4 regions of the Streptomyces sp. XH2 genome follow, and region 3 is predicted to be linked to each of the others. Evidence: riboswitches for the same ligand, from Rfam matches in the RefSeq annotation. Region 3 holds a riboswitch; each other region holds the start of a gene.

Region 1 (3,185 bases), on a different contig from region 3:
CCGCCCTGATTGCCCGGGACCCAGGCGGAGTAGACGTCGGCGGTGTCGATGAAGTTGCCGCCCGCCGCCGCGTACGCGTCGAGGACCGCGAAGGACTCCGCCTCGTCCGCCGTCCAGCCGAAGACGTTGCCGCCGAGGGCGAGCGGGTGGACGGAGAGGTTGCCGATCTTCTTGTGGATGTCAGCCATGCATCATCTCAGCGTCCTTACCGGAGCAGGTATTCCGTTTCGGCTCCGCTCGCCCGGCAGCGCCGTCGGCTACGGCTGCAGGCCCCTGCCCCGCAGCCACCCCAGCGGATCGATCGGTGCGCCACCGCCCGGCCGGACCTCCAGGTGCAGATGCGGCCCCGTGACGTTGCCCGTCGCGCCGACCCGGCCTATGACCTGGCCCGCAGCGACCTTGCCCGACGTGGCCACCATCGACGACAGGTGGCAGAACCACAGCTCCGTACCGTCGTCGAGCCTCAGCACGATGCGGTAGCCGTACGCCCCCGCCCAGCCGGCCTGGGTGATCGTGCCGCCGCCCACCGCCTTCACCGGCGTGCCGGTCGGGGCGGCGAAGTCCTCGCCCGTGTGGTGCGCGGACCACATGTTGCCCGCCTGCCCGAAGCCGGCCGTCAGGGTGTACGAGCCGACGGGGAGGGTGAACGCTCCGGACTGCCCGGAACGACGGGCGGAGGCCCTGCCCGAGCTCGCCCTCTTCTCCGTCCGCTTCGCGGCCTGCTTCTCGGCCTGCTTCTTCTCGGGGGCCCGTTCCTCTGTCTTCTCCGGCGTCCGCTCGTGAGTCCGCGTCTGCGCCTGCGTCCGCTCCGGCGTCCGGCCCTGCTCCGCCTGCTTCTGCTCCGCCGCCGCGGCCGCCGCGGTCCGCGCCGCCTCCGCCTCGGCCGCCTTGCGCTCCGCCGCCTGCTTCTGCGCCGCCGCGGCCACCCTCACCTGGGCCGCCTGCGCCTCGTCCTCGGCCACGCCCTGCTGGTGATCGGCCTGCTCCATGATCCTCGCCCGGAGCGCCTCACCCGCCTTCGCCGCCTCCTGGGCCACCTCGGAAGCAGCCGCACCGGTCTCCTCGCCGAGGGAGTCGGCCGTGCCCGCCGCGCTCCCCGCGAAGAACGAGCCCACCCCCGGCAGCTGCGCCAGGTCGGGCACGGATATCGAGGCCGCCGGGCGCTCCTGGGCGCTCGCCATCCCGCCCGCGCCGACCGCCGCGATGACGCCCACGCCGAGCACGGCACCGCTGCGGGCCATCGTGCCGCCGCGCTGCTTGACGACGCGGTGGCGCCCGCGGCCCGCGCCGAACGAGAAGGCGCTGAAGGCGGAGGGTTCGTACGACCGCTCATGCGCGGGCCGGTCCGCCCCGTGCGACGGCTCCGGGTCCGGCTCGTACGGCGGTGCGTACGCCGGTACGAGCGGCGGGTCGTAGGAGGCCTGCTCATAGGAGGCGTGCCCGTAGGACTCGTAGGAGGCGCGCTCGTACGAGGTGTGCTCGTAAGCGGCTTGCTCGTACGAGGTGCGCTCGTACGAGGCGGCAGGCTCGTAAGGGGCGGGCAGCTCGTAAGGATCGGCAGGCTCGTTGGATGCCACGAAGGCACTCCTTTCCTTCCTTCTCGCCTACCGGGTTAGCTGACGGGTTCGGAGCAGGAAGGTCTCCTACGGGCCGCGTGCGGCCCGATTCACCCCAGGGTGGTGGTTCCCCGGTTCCCAGAACGTGCCGGTGTATCAGATGGTGCTGTGCCCGCGGGATTCGGCGAAGGCGCACGGTGCACCGCCTCTTGTGGCGGTTGCGACGACCGCGCTCCGTTATCGAACGTTAATAGACATGCCGGGTGGATTCCAAGCCGAAAGCCCGAATCCACCGCTCTCCCTGACAGCTCTTCACAGGACGTCCGCCCACGGAGCCTGTCGATGCTTTCCACGAAATGCTGTTCGATTCGCTCGCCGCGCCGGATCGCCAACAGCGCCATGTCGTCGGCCGCCTGACCGCCCGAATGACGCGTGACCTCGGCGACCAGGCTGTCCAGCAGCGCCTCCGGGCTCTTGAACTGCCGACCCGTCAGCTCCGCCCGCGGGTCGTAGAACGCGCCGTCGGCGTCCCTGGCCTCGGTCACCCCGTCCGTCATCAGCAGCAGCATCGACCCCGCGGGGAACTCCCGCTCCTCGGCCCGGTCCGCCCACACCCCCAGGTCCCCCAGCCCGAGCGGCAGGGCGGGCACGGTGGGGTCGGCCGCGCCGACCCGCCCGTCCGCGTGCAGCAGGAGCGGCGGCGGGTGGCCGCGGTTCAGCAGGCGGAGTACGGGTTGCCCCGGCGGCAGCTCCGCCAGGACGGCCGTGGTGAAGCCCTCGTACTGGTCCAGGTTCCCGCGCCGCGCGCCCTCCCGCTGCAGTGCGCGCTCCAGCCGCCCCGCGACCCCCTCCAGCGTCGGCTCCTGCTCGGCCGCCTCACGGAAGGCGCCGATCACGACGGCGACGGCCTCGACCGCGCCCAGGCCCTTGCCGCGGACGTCGCCGACGACGGCCCGTACGCCGTGAGGAGTGTCCTGGACCGCGTACAGATCCCCGCCGATCCGGGCGCCGGCGTGCGCGGCCACGTAGCGCGCGGCCACCCGCAGGCCGCCGATGCGGGAGGGAGGCGCGGGCAGGACGGCGCGCTGAGCGGCCTCCGCGATGCCGCGGGCGGAGGCGAGCTGCTGGTCGCTGCGGCGGGCGATGCGGTTGATGCCCAGTGCGACCAGGGAGACCGTGCCGATGGTGGCGATCTCGGCCAGCGCCTCACCGGTGTCGGACGGCCGGTGGTAGATCACGAGGCCGACCGCGACCGCCACCGCGGCCAGGGCGGCCGCGACGGTGGCGCGGAGGGTGTGCAGGGGCGCCGCCACGAGGGGGGCGGCGGAGAGGAAGGGGGCGCAGGTGTAGTTCGCGGGCGCCCCGAGCCCGAAGAGGGCGCCGCCGGTGATCAGGAAGGCCGGGAGCCTACGGGCAACGCGGCGGACGGTGCGCCCCGCGGCGCGGCAGGCAGTTCGGCTCACCCCTCCCACCCTTCCGGGCGGGAGGTCACCGGGCGAACGGTGCTCGGCCGATCGGGGAACTCACCGGGCCAGGAGCCCGGGCACTCAGGTACCTGACCGGTCAGGATCCCGATCGGTCAGTACCCCGACCGGTCAGTACCCCGACCGGTCCGCCGCCCGACCGGTC
Region 2 (3,185 bases), on a different contig from region 3:
TCGTCCGCTCACCGCCCGGCCGCCGTCCGTACGCGTCACCCCCGTTCAGAAGCAAGGCTTCCGGTACGCGTGAGCCGCCGGAGGTCTCCCGCCGGGACCGTTCGCACGACCGAATGTCGCTCTTGAACTTCCGCTCGCCGCCTCGGGATACTCGCCCGTATACCGTTCTTGACATGGACGCGACGATCTCATCGGCCTGTCGCGCACCATGTCCGGCCTGTGCGCGTCAGGCGGGCGCACGACGTACGCGCAGCACGCACGCGCACGACGCACACGCAGTACGCACGCGCACGACATGCATCCAGCACTCACACGCACAACGCACGCACGTACGCACCTCCTCCATCACGCCCGGGCGTCCGTCGCGCCGCCGGGCACTCCCCCACAGGAGGCCACGAGTGAAACGTTCCTGCATCTCCACGCGCCGTACGGCCGCCGCCGGGGCGGCGATGGTCGCCCTGACGGCCGCGGCGCTCACGCTCCCCAGCGCGCACGCGAGCTCACCGGCGCCCCGTCAGCTCTCGTCGCCGCAGGCCTCGGAGCTCGCCCGGAAGATCTCCGCCGACCTGGGTGCGGACTCGGCCGGCACGTACTACGACGCCGGGAGCGGCCGGCTCGTCGTCGGCGTCCTCGACGAGGGGGCGGCCGCTCGGGTGCGGGCCGCCGGCGCCGACCCGAGAATCGTGCGCCACTCCGCGGCCGAGCTCGCCTCGGCCCGGCGGACGCTGAAGTCGGATGCGTCCATTCCGGGCACGGCCTGGGCAGTGGACCCGCGCCTCAACAAGGTGGTCGTCACCGCCGACAGCACCGTCACCGGCGCCCGCAAGGACCGCCTCGACAAGGTCGTCGCGAGCCTCGGCGACAAGGTGGCCGTGCGGACGACGGCCGGGACGTTCCGCCCCTTCATCGCGGGCGGCGACGCGATCTGGGGCAGCGGCGTGCGCTGCTCCCTGGGCTTCAACGTCACCAAGGGCGGCAAGCCGTACTTCCTCACGGCCGGGCACTGCGGCAACGCCTCGCAAACCTGGTCCGCCACGCAGGGCGGCGCCCAGATCGGGGTGACCGAGAGCTCGACCTTCCCCGGCCACGACTACGCGCTCGTGCGCTACACCTCGTCCATCGCCCACCCCAGCGCGGTGGACCTCTACGACGGCGGCACGCAGAACATCGCCAAGGCCGGGGAAGCGACCGTCGGCGAGACGGTGCAGCGCAGCGGCAGCACGACCGGCGTCCACGACGGCCAGGTCACCGCCCTCGGCGTCACCGTCAACTACCAGGAGGGCGCGGTCGAGGGCATGATCGGCACCTCGGTCTGCGCCGAGCCGGGCGACAGCGGCGGCGCGCTCTTCGCCGGCGACACCGCCCTCGGCCTCACCTCGGGCGGCAGCGGCGACTGCTCCTCCGGCGGCGAGACGTTCTTCCAGCCCGTACCGGAGGCCCTGCAGGCGTACGGGGCGCAGCTGCCCTGACGCACTCCTCCGGGGACGCCCGCACAGGGCTCTTTGGAGGTCGCCGGGCCGGGGTGGGGTCGCCCCGGCCCGGTTCGGCCGCGTCCGGCCGGGGTCAGTTAACCCGGCCGTACCAGACGCTGCCGGACCAGATCTTCTCCAGGCGCACCGAGGTGCCGGGCTTGGGCGAGTGCCAGATCTTGTTGTTACCCGCGTAGATACCGACGTGGTAGACGTTGCTGCCCGAGTGGAAGAAGACCAGGTCGCCCGCCTGGCGGGAGCCGGAGGAGATGTGCCGGGTCTTGTTGTACTGGTCGGCCGCGGTGCGCGGCAGGTTCTTGCCGACCTTCTTGAACGAGTAGAGCGTGAGACCCGAGCAGTCGAACCGGTTGGGGCCGGCGGCGCCGTACTGGTAGGGGGAGCCCTGCTTGGAGGCCGCGACCTTCAGGGCGGCGGCGCCCGGGGTGGCCGCACTCGCCTCGGCCGACATGCCGGGGAGCAGCATGGACGCGGTCACGGTGGCGGCGGTGACCACGGAGGCGGCACCGGCGCGGGACATGAGCGTGGATATGCCAGGGAACGCAGACATGCCAAAACCCTTCGTCATCCGCCTGCGAAAGATGACCTGTCGGGTTCGGGCTGTCGAAGTTGCCCGGCCACCTGAAATGGCTTCACCCCAAGGACCACCGCCATCGTGGTCCGCCGTGCTCGGGTCTCCCGCTCCTGCCGATCCATTCGCTTCTGCTCCGCACCCGGTACGGCGGCAGGACTCGGCGTCCGCCCGGGTCGCCCGCCTCGGTGACGGGATCTTGTTGTTCGATGCACGATCCTGCATCACGGACCGCCGGAATTCGGAGCCGAAAGGTGCTTCTGTGAACTTCTTCACTTCGCGTCGCCCCGTGGAACCGGGGTGTTACCCGGCATCACGAGTGGCGGGAAATCCCGTTTATCAAAAGGCAGTTGAAGAACTGATTCGAGTCACCTCGGCAAGGCCCGGAAGGCGAGGTGAGCGGGGTCGCGGCAGGGCGTCTTTGCGTCAGAAAGCAGCGGCGGCGGGGTCCGTGCGGTTCGCCGCGAGGGCCCGAGGGTAGCCCTACGGCATGCTCACCCTAGGGATCGAGGAGGAGTATCTTCTGCTCGACCCGGCCACCGCACTGCCGGTTCCCCTGGCCGACGAGGTCCGGGCGGCGGTCGACCTGGATCCGGTCGTGAACGAGCGGGAGATTCAGGCGGAGCTGTTGCAGGCCCAGGTGGAAGTTGCCACTCCGGTCTGCTCCGATCTCGCCGAGGCGAGCCGGCACCTGCTGCGGCTGCGCCACGCGTTGAGCTCCGCCGCCAAGCGGTCCGGCTGCCGGATCGCCGCCTGCGGTACGGCGCCGTGCTCGGGCCCCGAGCCCATCCCGGTCACCGGTAACCCGCGCTATCTGGCGATGCGGACGCGTGCCGCCCAGCTCGTGGACGAGCAGTTCGTCCACGGGATGCACGTCCACGTCGCCATCCCCGACCGCGAGACGGGTGTCGCGGTCCTCAACCGGGTGCGGCCCTGGCTGCCCGTCCTCGTCGCCATGGCGGGCAACTCCCCGCTGTGGAACGGCCAGGACACCGGCTTCTCCAGCTGGCGGACCGTGGTCTACAGCCGCTGGCCGGTCAGCGGCCCGCCCCCGTACTTCCACGGCCTCGCGGACTACGAGGAGCGCATCGAGGCGCTGCAGACGGCCGGGGCGATCGCGGACCGGG
Region 3 (3,185 bases):
GAGGGTGCGCAGCGCCTCGCGCACGGGCACGCGGGAGACCCCGTAGCGGCGCGCGAGGACTTCCTCGGTGAGCCGGCTGCCGGGCGGAAACGTACCGGAAACAATGTCGTCACGAATCGCCGTGCACACGGCATGCGCGGAAATGCGACGGCTCTCCTGAGCCGCTGTCCCCTCACCGTTCACGTACGGCCCCGCATGGGTGAACCTCCGGATAACCCCCGCGAAACGCGGCCGATTGACGTTTGTTCAGCGACTCTATTGCAGTGGCCCGCGATTTCCGACGGCGCACGGGAAGTCATCGATATGTTTTGGCCAACACGAGGCGGGCGGCGGCCACGGCGCGGGGCGGTCCGGGCACGGCGAAGGCCCCGGCCGGTGGGCCGGGGCCTTCGTCAGGCGATGGGGCGCGCTGGGCGCCGGAGTCCGCGGTGCGTCAGACGGAGACGCCGTGCTCGGCCAGGTACGCGACCGGGTCGATGTCGGTGCCGTAGACGGCGCCCGTGCGGGCCTCGAAGTGCAGGTGCGGGCCGGTGACGTTGCCCGTGGCGCCGGAGAGGCCGATCTGCTGGCCGGCGGTGACGCTCTGGCCGACGGAGACGTCGATGGACGACAGGTGGCCGTACTGCGTGTACGTGCCGTCGTTGTGCTTGATGACGACGTTGTTGCCGTACGCGCCGCCCCAGCCGGCCTCGACGATGGTGCCGGCGCCCACGGCCTGGACCGAGGTGCCGGTCTCGGCGTGGAAGTCGACGCCGGTGTGGCTGCCGGAGGACCAGAGGCCGCTGGAGGCCTTGTAGGACGTGGAGACGTACGAGCCGGCGATCGGCGAGACGAAGGTGTTGAGGCGCTTGCGCTCCTGCTCGCGGGCGATGCGCTCCTGCTCCTTGCGCTCGGCCTCGGCCTTGCGCTTGGCCTCGTCGTCGGCCTTCTTGACGTCGGCGGCCTGCTGCTTGGCGGCGGTCTCGGCGGCGTGGACGGCGGTGTTCTCGGCCGCGGCGCTGGTCTGGACCTGGGCCTGCTCGCCGATGCGGCCGGCGGTGTCCTCGCCGATGACGACGGCCTGGGTCAGGCCGGTGTCCTCGGTGGGACGGTGGACGTCGTCGGGGGTGGCGGCCAGCGCCGGTGCGGCGAAGCCCGCGACGACACCGGTGGCGGCGAGGGTGGCTATGCCCGCCGCGTTCGCGCTGACGCGAACGGCGCGGCTCGGCTTGCGGTGCTTCCCGGTGGCACGAGTAAACGCCATGGGTGAGGCTGGTCCTTTCCTTCCCTCTCGCCTACCGGGTTAGCTGACGGGTTCGGAGCAGGAAGGTCTCCTACGGATCCCTCCGGAAAGGGGCCCGATTCACCCCAGGGACACTTGGGTCCCCGGCTCCCCTGGCTCGCGCCGTACGGGGACTCGGCGATGTCTGCCCGGGCCGCGGATGCGACGCACATCTGACGGACAGACGCTTCGACGCTAGACGCCGTCACTTTCGATCGGCAAACAGAAGCACTGTTTTGTGTCCCACGCCACAGCGCAGACGTGCAACCACTCCGCTAAACCGGACATTTGGCAGGCACGCGCGCCTCTCGTGCGCGCGTGCCTGCCGGTTGACGGCGGGTCGGCGGAGCGGCCCGCCGCCGGGGCTCAGCCCGTGATCACCGTCACGTCGCCGATGCCGAGGGCCCGGACCGGCTCCTCGATCTGCGCGGCGTCGCCGACGAGCACCGTCACCAGCCGGTCGACCGGGAAGGCGTTGACGACGGCGGCCGTGGCCTCCACCGTGCCCGTCGCGGCGAGGCGCTCGTACAGCCGCGCCTGGAAGTCGTCCGGGAGGTGCTGCTCGACCTGGTCGGCCAGCGTCCCGGCGACGGCCGACGCCGTCTCGTACTTGAGCGGGGCGACGCCGACGAGGTTCTGCACGGCGGAGTCGCGCTCCTCGTCGGTCAGGCCCTCGGCGGCGAGGGTGCGCAGCACCGTCCACAGGTCCTGCAGCGCGGGGCCGGTGGAGGCGGTGTCCACCGAGCCGCTGATGGCCAGCATGGCCGCGCCGGTGCCCTCCGGGGAGGACAGCAGCACCTGGCCGAAGGCCCGGACGCCGTAGGTGTAGCCCTTCTCCTCGCGCAGGACGCGGTCCAGGCGGGAGGTGAGGGTGCCGCCGAGGCAGTACGTGCCGACGGACTGGGCGGGCCACACCGCGTCGTGCCGGTCGGCGCCGGTGCGGCCGATGAGGAGCTGGGTCTGGACCGCGCCGGGGCGGTCCACGATGACGACGCGGCCGGTGTCGTCGGCGGTGACCGCCGGGAGCGGGTGCGGCTCGGCCGGGGAGCCCGTCCAGGCGCCGAGCGAGTCGGCGAGGGCCGCGTCGAGGTCGATGCCGGTGAAGTCGCCGACGACCACGGCGGTCGTGGTGGCGGGCCGGACGTGGGCCTCGTAGAAGGCGCGGACGGAGGCGGCGTCGATGCGGGCGACGGTCTCCTCCGTGCCCTGGCGGGGCCGGGACATCCGCGAGCCGGCCGGGAAGAGCTCCTTGGAGAGCGCCATGGCGGCCCGGCGGGAGGGGTTGGCCAGCTCGTGCGGGATCTCGTCCAGGCGGTTGCCCACGAGGCGCTCGACCTCGTTGTCCGGGAAGGCCGGGGCGCGCAGGGCGTCGGCGACGAGGCCGAGGGCCTTGGTGAGCCGGGAGGCCGGCACCTCCAGGGAGAGGCGCACGCCCGGGTGGTCGGCGTGGGCGTCGAGGGTGGCGCCGCAGCGCTCCAGCTCGGCCGTGAACTCCTCGGCGGTGTGCTTGTCGGTGCCCTCGGACAGGGCGCGCGCCATGATGGTGGCGACGCCGTCGAGGCCCTCGGGCTCGGCGGCCAGGGGGGCCACGACGTTGATGTCCACGGCGACGACCTGCTGGCCGGGGCGGTGGCAGCGCAGCACCGTCAGGCCGTTGGGGAGCGTGCCGCGCTCGGGGGCGGGGAAGGCCCAGGGGGCCGCGGGCCCGGCCTGGGGCTGCGGGTGGAACTTCATGGAGGGCTGGGCGGGGTCAGCGGCCACGGCGTCGCTCACTTGGCCGTCTCCTCTTCTGCGTCGGCGTTCTCGTCGGCGGCGGGGGCTGCGCTCTCGGTGGGCTCGTACACCAGCACGGCGCGGTTGTCGGGGCGCAGGCGGGCCTGGGCGACCCGCCGCACCTCCTCGGGGGTGATGTCCAGGACGCGCT
Region 4 (3,185 bases), on a different contig from region 3:
GGCCGGGCACCACGGTGGTCTCCAGGGTGCTTAACCGCGAGGCCTCCGACTCCAGGCTGATGAAGTCCAGATAGGCGGGCGGCAGCCGGTCGCGGTAGGCGTACCACCAGCCGCGCCGGGCCCCCGCGCCCTCGCCCGGCACGGGCGACCCCGCCCCGCACAGCGCCCCCAGCAGCACGCGCAGTTCGGAGTCGGTGACCCCGTAGGCGTCCAGGAGCCGTGCCACGTCCGACGGTTTCACGCCACTTGCGCCCGTCTCGATCCGGCTGACCTTCGACTGGTGCCAGCCCACCGCGCGCGCGGCCTCCAGGCTCGTCAGCCCGGCCAGCTCGCGCTGGCGGCGCAGCTCCGCCCCCAGTTTGCGGCGGCGCACCGCCGGTCCGTACCGCATTCGGCCCTGCCCTCCCCTAGATCACTGCCACTGTCGCTGTCATACGTCAGTGTCAATAGCCCAGTGTGCCGGGCGAATACGGTCGCTCGTCGCAGAGTTCACTGCTTTGAGCGACAGATATATGCATATCTTGGTGGATCGCTCCCATCACAGGCGTTATCAGTGACAGTCTGTCGAGACATCGGCTGAAAGGGCCACCGCCATGGCAGACCACCAAGAAGCCACCGTCACCCTGCCGAGCGCCCCCGGCTCGGTATCCACGGCGCGGCGTTATGTCGCGGAGGTGCTGGCCGACTGGGGGCTGCCGGGCGGGACGGACACCGCCGAGACCGTGCGCCTGATCGTCTCGGAGCTCGCCACCAACGCCGTGCAGCACACCCGGGGCCAGTCGCCCACCTTCACCGTGGACGTCCGCCTCGACCGCGACCAGCAGCTGCGCATCGGGGTCACGGACAGCCACCCCCGCTTCCCCCGGCGGCTGCCCGCCGCGGTCCAGCAGGACAACGGCCGCGGCATGGTGATCATCCGCTGTCTCACCGCGGAGTACGGGGGGCGGCTGTTCTTCACCCCGACCTCCGACGGCGGCAAGACGGTGTGGATCTCCCTCCCCTGGACCGTGCCGGTCAGCGCCGAGCGCTGAACTCCCCTCCGGCCGGCCAGGCCCCCCGCACGGGGTGCGGGGGGCCTCGGACCCCTTCGGGGCGGTCGCGGGCTCGTTCGCCCGGGGGTCAACGGATCAGCCGACCCGGCCGTAGAGGACGCTGTTGGTCCAGATCCGCTCCAGGCGGACGACCGCGCCCGTCTTGGGCGCGTGCCAGATCCTCCCGTCCCCGGCGTATATCCCGACGTGGTAGATGCCGCGCCCGGAGACGAAGAAGACCAGGTCGCCGGCTTCGCGTGCGGACCGCGGGATGTGCTGCGTGCTGTTGTACTGCTGGGCGGCGGTGCGGGGCAGGGACTTGCCGGCCCGCTTGAAGGAGTAGAGCGTGAGGCCCGAGCAGTCGAACCGGTAGGGGCCGGTCGCTCCCCACTGGTACGGGGAGCCCTGCTTCGAGGCCGCGATCCGGAGTGCCGTGGTGGGGGCGGAAGACGCTTCCGCCTCTGCCGCGCCGCCCGGTGCCAGCACCGTGGCGCCGACCGCGGCGAGAGTGAGGGCCGATGCGGCACCGGCCCTGGACAGCTTCGACGGACGTTTGTGCGCGCTCATGCGCTAACCCTTCGTCAGCCGCCTGTGAAGGATGACCTGTCGGGTTCGGGCAGGCGAAGGTTGCCCGGCCGTCGTCAACGGCTTCACCCCAAGGGCCGACCGCACTACTCTTGGTCGTCCCACCACTCTTGGGTCCTCCATCCCTGCCGTGCACTCAAGTCGACCCGGCATCCCGTCGGCGGCAGGGTTCGGCGTCCGCCGGGACCGCCCCGCCGGGGTGGCGGGGTCTTGTCGTCGCAGGGATCTTGGCGCAGCCGCCGTGCGGATTCCGAGCGGAACCGGGGGTATGTGAGGCTGATCACTCCTGGGCAATTCCGGTGGACAAAGGGCGAATTGATCAGGTGCGCGCAAGCCGGCTGAGGGGCTGGCCTGCGGCGGTTCGTACCCGGCCGGGCGCAATCCGGCCGTCCGCCCCAAATCGATCACCGCGCCCCGTCTACGCCGTGATCCTCCATGGGGCGGAGCCGGGTTTATTCGCGTGCGGACCCCCGGCCCTCCGGCGCACATGGCGCGGAGATCCCTTCGCCCCCGGCGCTCTGCGCCGGAGCCCTGTACCGCCCGCGTCGGCACGGCCCGTCCACACCTTCCGTTCGCCCGGTTCGCACACGTCTGCGAGCCGGGCCGCGGCCGCGGCCCGGCGACGGCGGTGTCTGCGGTGCCCGTAGCCGGCGGTACGTGTCGTGCGGGCGGACGGCCATGATCCGGCCCAGATGATCCAGTAGGTGCATGCGACAGCGGGCCCGCAGTGCTCTGGCCATGACAACGCAAAGAGTGAGTTAACGCGTTGGAAAAGGTTCGGCCCTAATCTGCAATCCCTGGCCCCCGGCCGAAGAACCCCAGGTCAACACCGTGTTGAACTTCGGGTGGCGGCCCGGTGTGTCCATCCGGGACCCCCGGGACGACAGTGAGGTGGCACCCATGCAACTCTCCCCGCGCGAGCAGGAACGCCTGCTCCTCCACGTGGCGGCCGACGTCGCCGCGCGGCGCAAGGCCCGTGGCCTGCTCCTCAACCACCCCGAGGCGGTGGCCCTCATCACCGTGCACGTCCTGGAAGGCGCCCGGGACGGCCGCACCGTCGCCGAGCTCATGTCCTCCGGCCGCAAGGTGCTCACCCGGGGCGAGGTCATGGAGGGCATCCCCGAGATGATCCCCGACGTTCAGGTCGAGGCCACCTTCCCCGACGGCACCAAGCTCGTCACCGTCCACGATCCCATCTGCTGAAGGGGCGGACCGATGATCCCCGGAGAGATCCTGCACGCCGCCGGACCCGTGGCCCTCAACCAGGGCCTGCACCGCACCCGGCTCACCGTGCTCAACGCCGCCGACCGCCCGGTGCAGGTCGGCTCGCACTACCACTTCGCCGAGGCCAACCCCGGCCTCGACTTCGACCGGGCCGCGGCCCGCGGCAAGCGCCTCGACATCGCCGCGGGCACCGCCGTCCGCTTCGAGCCGGGCATCCCCGTCCAGGTCGACCTCGTGCCCATCGGCGGCAAGCGCATCGTCGAGGGCCTGCGCGGCGAGTGCGGGGGACCGCTCGATGAGTGAGCTCAGCCGCGTCGCCTACGCCGACCTCTACGGACCGACCAC

Evidence for each region. A riboswitch is a leader RNA that binds a small molecule or an ion and turns the genes downstream of it on or off. The one in region 3 is predicted to bind cyclic di-AMP.
Region 1: it holds a riboswitch for cyclic di-AMP, as region 3 does, so the genes downstream of both, ACOTKD_RS27045 (M23 family metallopeptidase) here and ACOTKD_RS21880 (M23 family metallopeptidase) in region 3, are expected to answer to the same signal.
Region 2: it holds a riboswitch for cyclic di-AMP, as region 3 does, so the genes downstream of both, ACOTKD_RS10510 (C40 family peptidase) here and ACOTKD_RS21880 (M23 family metallopeptidase) in region 3, are expected to answer to the same signal.
Region 4: it holds a riboswitch for cyclic di-AMP, as region 3 does, so the genes downstream of both, ACOTKD_RS11020 (C40 family peptidase) here and ACOTKD_RS21880 (M23 family metallopeptidase) in region 3, are expected to answer to the same signal.

Annotation. Positions count from the first base shown of each region.
Region 1 is NZ_JBMMMZ010000013.1:312,668-315,852, reverse strand. It holds gene ACOTKD_RS27050 (aldo/keto reductase) at 1-188, opposite strand, end outside; gene ACOTKD_RS27045 (M23 family metallopeptidase) at 258-1,577, opposite strand; cyclic di-AMP (ydaO/yuaA leader) riboswitch at 1,587-1,720, opposite strand; partial or broken gene ACOTKD_RS27040 (PP2C family protein-serine/threonine phosphatase) at 1,934-3,028, opposite strand.
Region 2 is NZ_JBMMMZ010000004.1:234,949-238,133, forward strand. It holds gene ACOTKD_RS10505 (S1 family peptidase) at 399-1,469, shown strand; gene ACOTKD_RS10510 (C40 family peptidase) at 1,564-2,037, opposite strand; cyclic di-AMP (ydaO/yuaA leader) riboswitch at 2,042-2,204, opposite strand; gene ACOTKD_RS10515 (carboxylate-amine ligase) at 2,549-3,185, shown strand, end outside.
Region 3 is NZ_JBMMMZ010000010.1:267,116-270,300, forward strand. It holds gene ACOTKD_RS21875 (GntR family transcriptional regulator) at 1-183, opposite strand, end outside; gene ACOTKD_RS21880 (M23 family metallopeptidase) at 434-1,243, opposite strand; cyclic di-AMP (ydaO/yuaA leader) riboswitch at 1,257-1,412, opposite strand; gene ACOTKD_RS21885 (M16 family metallopeptidase) at 1,628-2,995, opposite strand; gene ACOTKD_RS21890 (M16 family metallopeptidase) at 3,031-3,185, opposite strand, start outside.
Region 4 is NZ_JBMMMZ010000004.1:349,577-352,761, reverse strand. It holds gene ACOTKD_RS11030 (helix-turn-helix domain-containing protein) at 1-391, opposite strand, end outside; gene ACOTKD_RS11025 (ATP-binding protein) at 594-1,031, shown strand; gene ACOTKD_RS11020 (C40 family peptidase) at 1,128-1,598, opposite strand; cyclic di-AMP (ydaO/yuaA leader) riboswitch at 1,603-1,778, opposite strand; gene ACOTKD_RS11015 (urease subunit gamma) at 2,517-2,819, shown strand; gene ACOTKD_RS11010 (urease subunit beta) at 2,832-3,143, shown strand; gene ACOTKD_RS11005 (urease subunit alpha) at 3,136-3,185, shown strand, end outside.